3 regions of the Cupriavidus sp. 05T41 genome follow, and region 1 is predicted to be linked to each of the others. Evidence: predicted binding sites of a transcription regulator. Region 1 holds the regulator's gene; each other region holds the start of a gene.
The links. Region 1 encodes LexA, which represses DNA repair genes until DNA is damaged. Its sites were predicted from a motif close to ACTGTATNNNNATACAGT; they were not measured.
Positions count from the first base shown of each region.

Region 2: a site for LexA is predicted at 2,244-2,261, ahead of recA (recombinase RecA). Genes of this name have one in related genera too.
Region 3: a site for LexA is predicted at 1,767-1,784, ahead of AC1DKV_RS08910 (ATP-dependent helicase). Genes of this name have one in related genera too.

Region 1 covers NZ_JBFTLQ010000021.1:1,210-8,932, forward strand. Annotated here, with positions in the region: tRNA gene AC1DKV_RS14510 (tRNA-His) at 191-266, opposite strand; gene AC1DKV_RS14515 (hypothetical protein) at 403-573, opposite strand; gene lexA (transcriptional repressor LexA) at 691-1,347, opposite strand; gene AC1DKV_RS14525 (asparaginase) at 1,578-2,576, shown strand; gene rpsF (30S ribosomal protein S6) at 2,678-3,052, shown strand; gene priB (primosomal replication protein N) at 3,148-3,447, shown strand; gene rpsR (30S ribosomal protein S18) at 3,451-3,729, shown strand; gene rplI (50S ribosomal protein L9) at 3,761-4,213, shown strand; gene AC1DKV_RS14550 (replicative DNA helicase) at 4,433-5,824, shown strand; gene AC1DKV_RS14555 (DUF47 domain-containing protein) at 6,048-6,674, shown strand; gene AC1DKV_RS14560 (inorganic phosphate transporter) at 6,688-7,698, shown strand.
Region 2 covers NZ_JBFTLQ010000050.1:1,311-4,740, reverse strand. Annotated here, with positions in the region: gene AC1DKV_RS25755 (DUF2889 domain-containing protein) at 1-74, opposite strand, end outside; gene recX (recombination regulator RecX) at 423-890, opposite strand; gene recA (recombinase RecA) at 1,003-2,070, opposite strand; gene AC1DKV_RS25740 (response regulator) at 2,345-3,031, shown strand; gene AC1DKV_RS25735 (sensor histidine kinase N-terminal domain-containing protein) at 3,114-3,430, shown strand, end outside.
Region 3 covers NZ_JBFTLQ010000010.1:197,477-200,906, reverse strand. Annotated here, with positions in the region: gene AC1DKV_RS08910 (ATP-dependent helicase) at 1-1,744, opposite strand, end outside; gene AC1DKV_RS08905 (TlpA disulfide reductase family protein) at 1,895-2,434, opposite strand; gene AC1DKV_RS08900 (thioredoxin fold domain-containing protein) at 2,569-3,018, opposite strand; gene AC1DKV_RS08895 (hypothetical protein) at 3,260-3,430, shown strand, end outside.

The sequences.
Region 1 (7,723 bases):
CGCATGGAGCATACGGCGTCGTCAGAATACCGCTATTGCCTCGTTGAGCCAGGCAAATAACGCGAGTGCGTAGACGAAATGGGGAGGGGAGAGGGCGCCGGAATCGGCTTGCGATCGGGCCTGAGACAAATAACAGACCCACAAACAAAAACAGCGAGCTTCGCAGCTCGCTGTTTTTGCAATGCAATTCTGGGGTGGCTGATGGGACTCGAACCCACGACGACAGGAATCACAATCCTGGACTCTACCAACTGAGCTACAGCCACCGTCGTAGTCTTTCAGCTGAGTGCTGATCGACGAAAAACAAGATTATACAAACTTCATTCGCGGATGGCTAGTACTTCGCTCAAATTTTTTCGTGATGCCAGGGCGCCGTTGAATCGAGGGATACGCAACGCGATTTCACGCGGAGAGCTTGGGGAGATCTTCCAGTTCGAGCATGCGGCAGATGGCTGCCATGCTGCCGACCATGGTGCGGCGTTGCGCGCCCTGATAGATACGCACGCCCTTGGACTGGCGGAACGGGACGGGCTTGACGGGGCGGCGGGCGGAGAAGCGGTTGGCTGGCAGCATGGCTACACCTGGTAATTTGCAACAACAGTTGGCGGCACCCGCGGCGCGGGTGGCGTTGGCACAAACGGGTGCAGCTTGATGCGGGGCAGGCCCGCTCCAGCCGCACTTGTTGAATCGTCAGAAGGCGCCGGTACGAATCAGGCCGACGGCAATGCCTTCGAGCGAGAACTCTTCGCGGCCGGGCTCAACGATGATGCTGGCGAAGTCGGGGTTCTCTGCGATCAGTTCGATGGTGTCGCCCCGTCGGTTGAGGCGTTTGACAGTGACGTCGTCGCCGAGGCGGGCTACGACGATCTTGCCGTTGGCGGCTTCGCTGGCGCGTTTGACGGCGAGTAGGTCGCCGTCGAGGATGCCGGCGTCGCGCATGCTCAGGCCGCGGACGCGAAGGAGGTAGTCGGGCTGGACTTCGAATACCGAGGCATCGACCTGATACTGGCGGTCGATATGCTCGGCCGCAAGGATTGGGCTACCTGCGGCGACACGCCCGACCAGCGGCAGCGTCAGTTGCATCACGCCGGCCATGGGGAGGGAGAACTGGTCGGGCAGTTCCGAGTCGCTGCGCCATACCTTGAGGCGAATGCCGCGCGACGCGCCAGGCGTGAGTTCGATCACGCCTTTTCGTGCCAGGGCGCGCAGATGTTCTTCTGCGGCGTTGGGCGAGGAGAAGCCGAACTTGGCGGCGATCTCGGCACGGGTGGGCGGGAAGCCGGTGTGCTGGAGGGTGCTGCGAATCAGGTCGAAAATCTGCTGCTGTCGCGGTGTCAGGGTCGCCATGGTCGCCGTATGTGAAAGCACTGTATGTTTAAACAGTATGCTGTGATTTTATACAGTATCGAGTGAAGTGCAAGCGGAATTTTGGGAGGCTGCTCATCGACAGGCGCTTTGTCGCACGCCAGGCGGGTTGTGCTGGTCGCAAGTGTGGGGCGGTAAGCGAGTTACAATCCGCGGCACGCAAATCGCTGATTTCGTGTCTTTTGAATCCGGATTCCAACACGTCCCCCGCCATGTCCCTATTGCGTCGCGTCGTCGTGCTCGCCACCGGCGGCACCATCGCAGGTTCCTCCTCCAATCCGGCCAGTAGCGCCAAATACCAGGCGGCCACGGTGCCGGTGGCGTCCTTGCTTGGCGCGGTGCCGGCGCTCGGCAGTGTGGCCCGCATCGAGGCCGAGCAGGTCGCCCAGGTAGATAGCAAGGACATGTCGTTCGCGCTCTGGTCGAGGCTGGTCGAGCGCATCCGCTTCTGGTCCGCGCAACCCGACGTTGCCGGCATTGTCGTGACGCACGGCACCGACACGCTCGAAGAGACGGCGATGGTGTTGCACCTCGCTTGTCCCGTCGGGCTGCCCATCGTGCTGACCGCGGCCATGCGGCCTTCGACCTCGTTGTCGGCCGACGGGCCGCTGAACCTGCTCGACGCCGTGCGTGTGGCCAGCCACGCGCAGGCGGTGGGGAAGGGCGTGCTGCTGGTCATCAACCAGGAGATCCACGCCGCGCGCGACGTTGTGAAGGCGCACACGTCGGCAGTGAACGCCTTCGCTTCGCCAGCGGGCGGGCCGGTCGGTTATGTGCAGGATGACTTCGTGGGCTTCACGCGCGCCCCGGCGCGGTTGCCGGCCGCGGCCATGCCGATGCCGCAGGCCTGGCCCAAGGTGGAGATTCTCGCCAGCTATGCGGAGCCGGGCCGGGTGGTCGTCGACGCGCTGGTCGGGGCGGGCGTGAACGGTCTTGTCGTGGCGGCCGCGGGCAACGGCTCGATCCACCAGTCGCTGGCCGAGGCATTGGCCGAGGCGGCCGCGGCCGGCGTGGCGGTCGTGCGCAGTTCGCGCACCGGTGCGGGTCATGTGGCGATTCCGGTGGCGCCGCGGCCGGCGTCCGGTGTTTTCGTTGCGGCCGGCAACCTGAATCCTTATAAGGCACGCGTGCTCCTGCTGTTTGCCCTGGCGGGGACTCCCGCGCTGGCGTCCGATCCGGTCGCGCTGCAGGCGCTGTTCGCGGGGAGTTGAAGCGACTTGCCGAGTAAGGCGAAAGCGCGCTATACTTTAAGGCTATCCAACCTTGCCGCACCGGACATGGCGCCCGGGTGGCTTATCCAAAAGGAGCGTCAATGCGTCATTACGAAATCGTATTTATCGTCCATCCGGACCAGAGTGAACAAGTTCCGGCCATGATCGAGCGTTACAAGACGCTGGTCACGTCGCAGGAAGGCCAGATCCACCGCGTGGAAGACTGGGGCCGCCGTCAGATGGCCTACATGATCCAGAAGCTGGCCAAGGCTCACTACGTTTGCCTGAACATCGAATGCGGCAAGGAAACCCTGGCTGAACTCGAACACGCGTTCAAGTTCAACGACGCGGTGCTGCGCCACCTCATCGTTCAGACCAAGAAGGCCGAAACCGCACCGTCCCCGATGATGAAGGAAGTGCAGCGCGAAGAAGCCCGCAAGGCCGCGCAACAGACCAGCGAAGCCCCGGCCGCGTAAGTGCGGACCGTTGCGGTTGCCGCAGACGCTGAGTACGTGAGGCGTCGCGGCGGCGCGGGCGGGCATGGGTACAGGCATCGGGAAGGGAGGCAGCGTTGAACCAGTTAAGGCTCTGCGCAACCCTCGCCGAACGCGATGCCTTGCGCTACACCCCGGCAGGCGTCCCCGTCGTCAACTGCATCTTGCAGTACGCGGGCCAGACCGTCGAGGCGCAAACGCCCAGGCAGGTGGAATTTGCCATCGCCGCCATGGGAATCGGCCAGGTTGGGCAACGGCTCGAGCGTACCCCGCTCGGCGCGATGCTCGACTGCGAAGGATTCCTCGCTCGCAAGCACCGCAACAGCAAGGCTCTCGTCTTTCACATCACTGGATGTAAAGCATTCGAAAAGGATTGAATCATGGCATTCGTCAAACGTGACAACAAGAACAAGAAGCGCTTCCAACAGCAGAACCCGCTGTTCAAGCGCAAGCGCTTCTGCCGCTTCACCGTGGCTGGCGTGGAACAGATCGACTACAAGGATCTGGACACCCTGAAGGATTTCATCGGCGACAACGGCAAGATCACGCCGGCCCGCCTGACCGGTACCAAGGCTCACTATCAGCGTCAGCTCGATACGGCCATCAAGCGCGCGCGTTTCCTCGCGCTGATGCCCTACACCGACCTGCACAAGAACTGATCGGCCCTAGGTCCGTCAAGGAGAAAACACGATGCAAATCATTCTGCTGGAAAAAGTCATCAACCTGGGCAACCTGGGTGACATCGTTCGCGTGAAGGACGGCTACGCCCGTAACTTCCTGATCCCGAACAAGAAGGCCCGCCGTGCGACCCAGACCGCCATCAGCGAGTTCGAAGTCAAGCGCGCCGAGCTGGAAAAGGCCGCCGCCGAGAAGCTGGCCGCTGCGCAAGCCGAAGGCGAAAAGCTGAACGGCCTGACCGTGCAGATCACCCAGAAGTCGGGTGTGGACGGCCGCCTGTTCGGTTCGGTCACCAACGCCGACATCGCCGAAGCCCTGGAAGGCCAAGGCTTCAAGATCGAGAAGGCGCAAGTGCGCCTGCCGAACGGCCCGCTGAAGGTCGTTGGCGATCATCCGGTCAGCGTTTCGCTGCACACGGACGTGCTGGTCGATGTGACCATCGCCGTCCTGGGCGAGCACGTCTAAGACCGGATTCGATGCCACCGCGGGCCCCGCTCAGGGGCTGGCGGCGGGCATCGATTGCTGGCAACAACAAAAAAGGCAGGGGCCAAGCGCTCCTGCCTTTTTTGCTTTGGGCTTAATTGCGACAGGCTGGTCGTCCCGCCGTCACTTCATCGCGGACGATGGCTGACAGCCGCGATTTCTCCTGCGACGGGGGCCCGGCCACCGTTATAATCCCTCCCCATGAACGCGCCCGTCGCAGACCCCCAACTAGATAATCTCAAGGTTCCACCACACTCCATCGAGGCCGAGCAATCGGTACTCGGTGGCCTGTTGCTGGACAACGCCGCCTGGGACCGTATCGCCGATTTCCTGTCCGAAGCGGACTTCTATCGCTTCGATCACCGGATGATCTTCCAGAGCATCTCCCGGCTGATCGCTGCTACCAAGCCTGCCGACGTCATCACCGTCTACGAGGTGTTGCAGGGAGCCGGCAAGGCGGAGGAGGTGGGCGGACTGGCCTACCTGAATTCGCTGGCGCAGAACACGCCCAGCGCAGCCAATATCCGCCGCTATGCGGAGATCGTGCGCGAGCGCTCTGTGCTGCGCAAGCTGGTCACCGTGGCCGACGACATCGCCACCGCCGCGTTCGCGCCCAAGGGGCGCGAAGTGCGGGAACTGCTCGATGAGGCCGAATCCAAGGTCTTCGCCATCGCCGAGGAAGGCTCGCGCGGGCAGAAGGGCTTCCAGGAGATCCAGCCGCTGCTGACCCAGGTGGTGGAGCGCATCGACGAGCTGTACCACCGGGATTCCAGCACCGATGTGACCGGCGTACCGACCGGCTTTATCGACCTGGACCGCATGACCAGCGGCATGCAGGCCGGCGACCTGATCATCGTTGCGGGCCGGCCCTCGATGGGCAAGACCGCGTTCTCGCTGAACATCGGCGAGCATGTGGCGGTGGAGCAGGGCCTGCCGGTGGCGGTGTTCTCCATGGAAATGGCGGGCACGCAGCTGGCCATGCGTATGCTCGGCTCGGTGGGCCGGCTGGACCAGCACCGCCTGCGTACCGGCCGCCTGCTCGACGAAGACTGGCCGCGCCTGACGCATGCCATCCAGCGCATGAACGATGCCCAGCTGTTCATCGACGAAACCCCGGCGCTGAGCTCGATGGAGCTGCGCGCCCGGTCACGCCGGCTGGCGCGCCAGTGCGGCCAGCTCGGCCTGATCATCATCGACTACCTGCAGCTGATGTCGGGCTCGGGCGGCGGTGAAAACCGCGCCACCGAGATCTCGGAAATCTCGCGTTCGCTCAAGGGCCTGGCCAAGGAGCTCAACTGCCCCGTGATTGCGCTGTCGCAGTTGAACCGAAGCCTGGAACAGCGCCCCAACAAGCGGCCGGTGATGTCCGACTTGCGCGAATCCGGCGCTATCGAACAGGATGCCGACGTGATCCTGTTCATCTACCGCGACGAGGTCTACAACCCGGACTCGCAGGACAAGGGCACGTCGGAAATCATCATCGGCAAGCAGCGTAACGGCCCGATCGGGACCGTGCGGCTGACATTCCTGGGCCAGTTCACGAAGTTCGACAACTTCAGCGGCGGCCCCGCCTTCTTCGACAACGACAACTGAAGCCCAGGCCCGGCGCGGCTTGCCGGGCAGCCGGCGCCGCCGGGAAGGCGGATCGCCGGCGCCGCACATCAAAGAGGCGCGGCTTCGCCCCACATGCCTGTAAAATATTGCGTTTTGATGACAGCCGCCGCGAGGCGGCTGTCATTCAATGCACGACTGGCTGATCCAGCAACCCACTCAGCAACAACCAGCGGCGCTAACGCGTCGTGACAAGGAACAACCCATGTTCGGCCGATTCATGCCCACGGAGGGCAAGTTCTTCGAATACTTCAACCAGCATGCCGATTGCGCGGTGACCGCCGCCCGCGAGCTGGAAGTGCTGGTCAACGACCTGCCCAATGCCGAGGCACACGCGCGCCGCGTCCAGGCCACCGAAAAGAAGGCCGACCGCATCACGCACGACACCATCGACCTGCTGCACAAGACCTTCATCACGCCGCTGGACCGCGATGAGATCCACAAGCTCATCACCACCATGGACGACATCCTCGACCTGATGGAAGACGTGGCGGAGACCATCTCGCTGTACGACGTGACCAGCCTGACCGACGAAGCGCGCAAGCTGGCCTCGATCTGCGTGCAGTGCTGCGACCAGGTCAAGATCGCGGTCGGGCTGCTCGAAGACATGAGCAATGCCAGCGCCATCCTCAAGACGGCGCAGCAGATCGACCAGCTCGAGTCCGAGGCGGACCGCGTGATGCGCTCGGCCATGTCGAAGCTGTTCCGCGACGAGACCGACGTGAAACGGCTGATCAAGCTCAAGGCCATCTACGAGCAACTGGAAACCATCACCGACAAGTGCGAGGACGTCGCCAACATCATCGAAGGCATCGTCCTGGAAAACGCCTGAGGCACGAATCGGCATGCAGACCATACAAATGAGCTTGTGGGTGATCGCCTTGCTGGTGGGCCTCGCCTTGCTGTTCGACTTCATGAACGGCTTCCACGATGCCGCCAACTCGATCGCCACGGTGGTATCGACGGGCGTGCTCAAGCCGCACCACGCCGTGGCCATGGCCGCCATGTGCAATGTGGTGGCCATCTTCATCTTCCACCTCAAGGTGGCGGCCACGGTGGGAACGGGCACCATCGACGTCCATATCGTCGACCACCACGTCATCTTCGGCGCATTGGTCGGCGCCATCGCCTGGAACCTGATCACCTGGTACTACGGCATTCCCTCGTCGTCGTCGCACGCGCTGATCGGCGGGCTGGTGGGCGCCGCGGTGGCCAAGGGCGGCACCAGCGCGCTGGTGGGCGGTGGCCTGGCGAAGACCGTTGCGTTCATCGTGATCTCCCCGCTGCTGGGCTTCGTGCTCGGTTCGCTGATGATGGTGATCGTGGCCTGGACTTTCTTCCGCACGCCGCCGTCCCGCGTGGACCGCTGGTTCCGCCGGCTGCAGCTGATCTCGGCCTCGCTCTATAGCCTGGGCCACGGCGGCAACGATGCGCAGAAAACCATCGGCATCATCTGGATGCTGCTGATCGCCAGCGGCCATGTGGCGCAGGGCGGCGGCGAACCGCCGGTGTGGGTCATCGTCAGTTGCTACGTGGCGATCGGCATGGGCACCATGTTCGGTGGCTGGCGCATCGTGCGCACCATGGGCCAGAAGATCACCAAGCTCAAGCCGGTGGGCGGCTTCTGCGCCGAGACCGGCGGGGCGATCACGCTGTTCATCGCTTCGGCGCTGGGCGTGCCGGTCTCCACCACCCACACCATCACCGGCGCCATCGTCGGCGTAGGTTCGGTGCAGAAGGCTTCGGCCGTGCGCTGGGGCGTGGCCGGCAATATCGTCTGGGCCTGGGTGCTGACCATTCCTGCGTCTGCCTTCATGGCGGCGATTGCATGGTGGATCGGCTTGCACGTGCTCTGAGGCGACATCCCGCTGTCGGCACTGC
Region 2 (3,430 bases), on a different contig from region 1:
TCCCTAAGATAGGCCTCGGCCGTGATGGCACGACGATGGCGCAGGGAGCGGTTGACGGGCGGGGAAAGCGGCATGACAGCAGGCTGGAGCGGGGGGAACGGACGGCTAATGAACAGCTACGAACGACCAAAGGACTGCTTTTGGGGGCGGCTGGGCCGGAAAACCGCAGGATTTTAACATGACGGACAACTTTGGCCGGGAACTAACTGCACGCGGTGCTGTTGGAGGCGATTGTCGGGCGGCGGATCGCCTGCTGCGGTGCGGGAAAGCGCGCCCCGAGGCGGTCATGCGGCCCGCGCGGCCAGGCTGCGCGCGGCGCGAATACGCCTACTTGCAACGCAGGTATGCGCCCCGTGCCGGTGCATGATATTGCGGGTGCGTCACGTCGCGCAGGGACACGCCACGACCCGCGGCGGCCCACCTCAGTCGCCGCCGTCCAGCCACTCGTCCGCGCCCTTGATGATGCGGCTGACCACCGAGCGGGAGAAACCGCGGGCCACCAGGAAGCGGATCTGCCTTGCCCGCTCTTCCGGCGTGGCCGGCGGGGCGCCGAAGCGCTTCTGCCAGACCGCGCGGCCCCGCTCCAGCTCGGAATCGCGCAGGCGCTCCTGCAGGTCGGCCAGCTGATCGCTGCCGAGCTGGTGGGTGCGAGCCTCCTGCATGACGCGGGCGGCACCGTAGCGGCTGGCGCGGCGGTGCACCAGGCTGTCGACGAAGCGCGCATTGGACAGCCAGTTCTCGCGCTCGAGCGCGTCCAGCAATTGCTCCAGGGCTTCCGGGGACTCCGCGTGCGGGGCCAGCTTGCGAGCCAGCTCCGTGCGGCTGTGCTCGCGGCGCGACAGGTAGCCGACCGCGCGGGCCTTGAGGGAGAGAGGGGGACGGGTGGCCATGAAGAAAGACGTCGCGAATGCACACCAAATGACACCGGGGCGGCGCGCGCTGTCGCACGTGCCGCCCCGGTCAGGCTCGGATCGCGGCCGGGATTGCCCCGGCCGGCTGCGCTCAGGCCTCGGCGGCAGTGACCGCGGCGGCAGGCGTGCCGTTCATCAGCACCACGCCCAGCGATTCGCGCACCTTGTTCTCGATCTCGTCGGCGATATCGGGATTCTCGCGCAGGTATTCGCGCGCATTGTCCTTGCCCTGGCCGATCTTCTCGCCCTTGTAGCTGTACCAGGCGCCCGACTTCTCGACGACCTTGGCATCCACGCCGAGATCGATGATTTCGCCCTGGCGCGAGATGCCCTGGCCATAGAGGATGTCGAAGAACGCCTCGCGGAACGGCGGCGAGACCTTGTTCTTGACCACCTTGACCTTGGTTTCGTTGCCGATCACGTCGTCGCCCTTCTTGATCGAGCCGATGCGGCGGATATCGAGGCGGACCGACGCGTAGAACTTCAGCGCGTTACCGCCGGTGGTGGTTTCGGGCGAACCGAACATCACACCGATCTTCATGCGGATCTGGTTGATGAAGATCACCAGGCAGTTGGTGCGCTTGATGGTGCCGGTCAGCTTGCGCAGCGCCTGGCTCATCAGGCGGGCCTGCAGGCCGGGCAGCGAATCGCCCATCTCGCCTTCGATTTCGGCCTTGGGCACCAGTGCCGCCACCGAGTCGATGACGATCAGGTCGACCGAGCCGGAGCGCACCAGCGCGTCGGTGATTTCCAGCGCCTGCTCGCCGGTGTCGGGCTGGGAGATCAGCAGATCACCCACGGACACGCCCAGCTTGCCGGCATAGTTGACGTCGAGTGCGTGCTCGGCGTCGATAAAGGCGCAGGTGCCGCCCAGCTTCTGCATCTCGGCCACCACCTGCAGCGTCAGCGTGGTCTTGCCCGAGGATTCCGGACCGTAGATTTCCACCACGCGGCCGCGCGGCAGGCCGCCGACGCCCAGCGCGATGTCCAGGCCCAGCGAGCCGGTGGACACGACCTGGATATCCTGATCGATGTCGGCTTCGCCCAGTTTCATGATCGAGCCCTTGCCGAACTGCTTCTCGATCTGGGCCAGCGCGGCCGCCAGCGCCTTCTGCTTTTCGGCGTTCACGCCAGCACTCGCCTTCTTGCCGTCATCCATGGTCGTCCTTCCATCAATGGTGTATAAATAGGCCGCATGTGGCGCGCTGCCTGCTTTTGCGGGCTTGCGCCCGCCCCGCGCCGCGCAACTCGCCACGCGACTTGCGCGTAAAAGAGGCGGCTAGTAATCCGGTAAATGCCGGCCCGCGCAAAGCGCGACCGGAACAAGCGGGTACTGTATAAAAAAACAGTATGCTTGGCAAGCCCCACCCGCGTCACCTGGCAACGACGGGTCACAAAAGGTGCGCCAAAGCCGAGCCTGGGTGGAGACAACCATGCGTATTCTGATCGCCGAAGATGACGATGTGCTGGCCGACGGCCTCACGCGCTCCCTGCGCCACTCCGGCTATGCCGTAGATCATGTCGCCAGCGGGGTGGAGGCCGATTCGGCGCTGTCCACCCAGACCTTCGACCTGCTGATCCTCGACCTCGGCCTGCCGCGCATGCCCGGCCTGGAAGTGCTCAAGCGCCTGCGCGCGCGCGGCGCCATGGTGCCGGTGCTGATCCTGACCGCGGCCGACGGCGTGGACGAGCGCGTCAAGGGACTGGACCTGGGCGCCGACGACTACATGGCCAAGCCCTTTGCCCTGTCCGAGCTGGAGGCACGCGTGCGCGCGCTGGTGCGGCGCGGGTCCGGCGGCGGTGCCACGCTGACGCGGCACGGGCCGCTCGCCTTCGACCAGGTCGGCCGCATCGCCTACCTGAACGAACAGATGCTGGACCTTTCCGCGCGCGAGGTGGGGCTGCTGGAAATCCTGCTGACCCGCACCGGGCGGCTGGTATCGAAGGAGCAACTGGTGGACCACCTGTGCGAATGGGGCGAGGAGGTCAGCAACAACGCCATCGAAGTCTACGTGCACCGGCTGCGCAAGAAGATCGAGGTGGGCGGCATCCGCATCGCCACGGTTCGCGGCCTGGGCTATTGCCTGGAGAAATTCCAGGCTGCCGCGGTCCACGGCTAGGAGACACCATCCGCGCCTTGCCTTCCCCTGCTTACCCTGGTTACGCCACTCCGGCCACTCCGGACCACCCTACTCCCGTCTCATGAGCCTGCTGCGACTGCCCCGGCGGCGCGCGCGGGCCGCACGGCCCGAGCCGCCCGCATCGTCCCCGGACGGATCCGCCTCGCCGGATGCCGGCGTCGCCGACGAAGCGCTGGCCGAAGCCCTGCCGCACCTTGAGGACAGCGCCGGCCATCCGTCCCCGCGCTCGCTGTTCGGCGAGATCCTGGACTGGATGCTGGCCCCGCTGCTGCTGCTCTGGCCGATGAGCATCGCGGTGACCTACCTGGTGGCCAAATCCATCGCCAACGGCCCGTTCGACCGCTCGCTGGAAGCCAGCGCCATCGTGCTCTCGCAGCA
Region 3 (3,430 bases), on a different contig from region 1:
CGTCGGGCGGGTCGAGCGTGAGTTCGGTCAGGAAACGCTCGCGCGAGGCGTAGGTGGCGGCGATGCGTTCGAGCTGCTGCAGGTCGGCGGCGCGCGCGTGGGCGTCGTCGTGCATGCGCTCCAGGTGCGGCTGGTACCAGGCCACCACCTGCTCGAAGGCCGATGGCCACGGCGCGGCCGGCGCCATCAGGCTGCGCGCCAGCGCGACGAACTGCGGCCAGGCCTCGGCCGCCGCCGGGGGCGCCTCGAACGATTCGAGCGCGAATAGCGGCCCGGTTGCGACATCGATGGCGTCGAGCACGCGCGCGGCGGTCTTGGGGCCCACGCCCGGCATCAGCTGCAGGACGCGGAAACCCGCCATGCGGTCGCGCGGATTCTCCATCCAGCGCACCACCGCCAGCACATCCTTGACGTGGGTCGATTCCAGGAATTTCAGGCCGCCGAATTTCACGAAGGGAATATTGCGGCGGACCAGCTCGATCTCCAGCTGCGCGCTGTGGTCGGCGGCGCGGAACAGCACGGCCTGCGCGATCAGCGCCAGCCCGGCTTCGCGCCGCGCCAGGATCTGCTCGGCGACGTAGCGGGCCTGGTCGGCCTCGTCGTTGACCACCACGATGTCCGGCTTTTCGGCCGAGCCGCGGTCTGACCACAGGTCCTTGGTGAAGCGCTCGGCCGCCAGGCCGATCACCGCGTTGGCGGCAGCCAGGATGGGCTGCGTGGAGCGGTAGTTCTGCGACAGCGTGACCATGTCCGCCGCCGGCGAGAACTGCGTGGGGAAATCGAGGATATTACGCACCGTGGCGCCGCGGAAGGCGTAGATGGACTGGGCATCGTCGCCCACCACGGTGAGGCCGCGGCCGTCGGGCTTGAGCGCCAGCAGGATGGTGGCCTGCAGCGCGTTGGTGTCCTGGTATTCGTCGACCAGCACGTGATCGAAGCGCGCGCCCATGTCCTGCGCCAGCGCCGGTTCGCCCAGCGCCTGGGCCCAGTAGAGCAGCAGGTCGTCGTAGTCCAGCACGTGCTGCTTCTGCTTGGCCTCCACGTAGCCGGCGAACAGGCCGCGCAATGCATCCGCCCACATGGCGTAGCGCGGAAACCATTGCTTGAGCACGTCGTCGAGCGGGGCCTGCGTATTGACCGCGCGCGAGTAGATCGCCAGGCAGGTCTCCTTGCGCGGGAAGCGCGAGGCCTGGGCCGACAGGCCGAGATCGTGCCGTACCATGTTCATCAGGTCGGCGGCGTCGCCGCGGTCGCTGATGGTGAAGCTGGGCGACAGGCCGAGCGTCTCGGCGTACTCGCGCAGCAGGCGCGCGCCGATGGCGTGGAAGGTGCCGGACCAGTGCAGCGCGGCGCGCCCCGCGCCGGATGCCCGGTTGCCGAGCGCCTGGTCGACGATGCGCTCGACGCGCCGCCCCATCTCGGCGGCGGCGCGCCGCGAGAACGTCAGCAGCAGGATGCGGCGCGGATCGGCGCCGCCCAGCACCAGGTGCGCCACGCGGTGCGCCAGGGTATTGGTCTTGCCCGACCCGGCGCCGGCGATGACCAGCAGCGGCGCGGCCGCCTCGTGCGTCACGGCGGCGCGCTGCTCGGGGTTCAGGCTGGCGAGATAGGCGGGCGTGGCCTGGGCAGGCGGCACGGCGGAAAGTGCGTCGCCGGGCGCGGAATCCAGCAAGGCAGGGGAAGAATCGAGTAACACGGCAGGGGCCTCAGGAATGCGGGCGCGCGCATGTGCGCTGCCGTGCATGGGCGGGGGAAAGCTGCCGGTAACTGTATATCTATACAGGCCAGGCGTGCAAGCCGGGGCGTTGCGTGCCTGGCCTTGCCATCGGGTATGTGGCTGGAAAGGCTTGCGGAAAAGGTGGCTCTGGCTCTGGCGCTGGCCGGGCGGTCCCGGTCAGGCGGCCTTGGCCAGGGCGCCGTCGAGCAGCTTGTGCAGCGCGTCCCACTCGGGCTCGCCCACGTAGCGCTTGAGGATATGGCCGTCCTTGTCGATCACGAAGGTGGTCGGCGTCAGCTGCACTTCGCCGAACGCCTTGGCCGCCGCGCCGTCGGAGTCCATCGCCACCTTGAACGGCAGCTTGCGGGTCTGCGCATAGTTCATCACGTACATCGGCGGGTCGTAGCTCATCGCCACGGCCACGAACTCCAGGCCCTTGTCCTTGAACTTGTCGTAGGTGCGGACCATTTCCGGCATCTCCTTGACGCAGGTGACGCAGCTGGTGGCCCAGAAGTTGACCAGGTAGACCTTGCCCTTGAGATCGGCGGTACTCACCTTTTCACCGGACAGCAGGGTGAAGGTGGCCGGCGGCGCCGCGTTGGCCGGCGCGATGGCGCGATAGCCGAACCAGCCGAGCACGGCGGCCAGCAGCACGCCCGCGATGACGGGCCAGAGCTTGCGCTGGGAGGAAGGCGAGGGGGAAGCCGAGGTCGTCATGATGCGTGCCGACAGGTCAGAGACAAGCTCTCATTCTACTGCCCCCGCCGATGCGCTGCCGGAGGCAATTCCGGCGCCGCCAAGGGTGCGGCGATTGGCCGCAGGAATCCGCGCGGCCTGGCCCGGACCGCGGCTCACCGCGGCGTCGCTGCCAGGGCAGAGCGGGCCTGGTCCAGCGCCTGTTCCAGGTAGGCGCCGTAGAAGTCAGGCTGCAGGCCGCGCAGCGGCGTGGCCAGCGAGCGGCCGCGTGCATCGAGGAAGAGGACCGTAGGCGCCACCGCCACATTGCGGCTGCGTGCCCATTCGCGCGCGGTGGTCATGGTGCCGTCCGCGTTGCGCAGGGGCGCATTCGAGGTCATGTCGATTTCCCGCGCGACGATCTCGCCGCTGGCGGCTTGCGGGCCGAGATAGTTGCGGCGCACGGTCTCGCAGTAGACGCAGTCGGGCAGGGTGACCAGCACGACCAGCGGCTCGCCCCTGCTGGCGGCCGCCGCGGCCTGGGCGGCGAGGTCCGTGGCAGGCGGCAGGTGCGTGGAGGCGGCCATCGCCGCGGTGCCGATGGCGAGCAGGACTGCGCCGAGCATCGCGGCGCGCGCGGCCAGCCGCGCACGCGTGCTTGGCGATGGCGGCGCCGGTGGCAAGGTTTGCAAAGAGCGTGGCATGGGGTGGGCAATGAATGCGCGCTGGCGCGCGGGTTCCCCGATAATAGCGGCTTCTGCCCGAACCCGAGGCGCCGTGCCGGCATGCCTTGGGGTGCGGGACCGCACATTCCCGGGCAGGGTTCGCAGGACCGCTGCCAGGCTTTCAGCCCCCCCGACTGCCGCGATGCCACACGCCTGGTTTTCCCGTTTTTCGTCACCCTCGCTCGCCGGGCTTGTTGCGATCGCGGCCATCTGTGCGCTGGCTGCCTGCTCGCCGCGCTATGACTGGCGCACCATCCAGTCCAACGAAGGGGCTTATGCCGCGCTCTATCCGGGCAAGCCGAGCGGCGCCGCG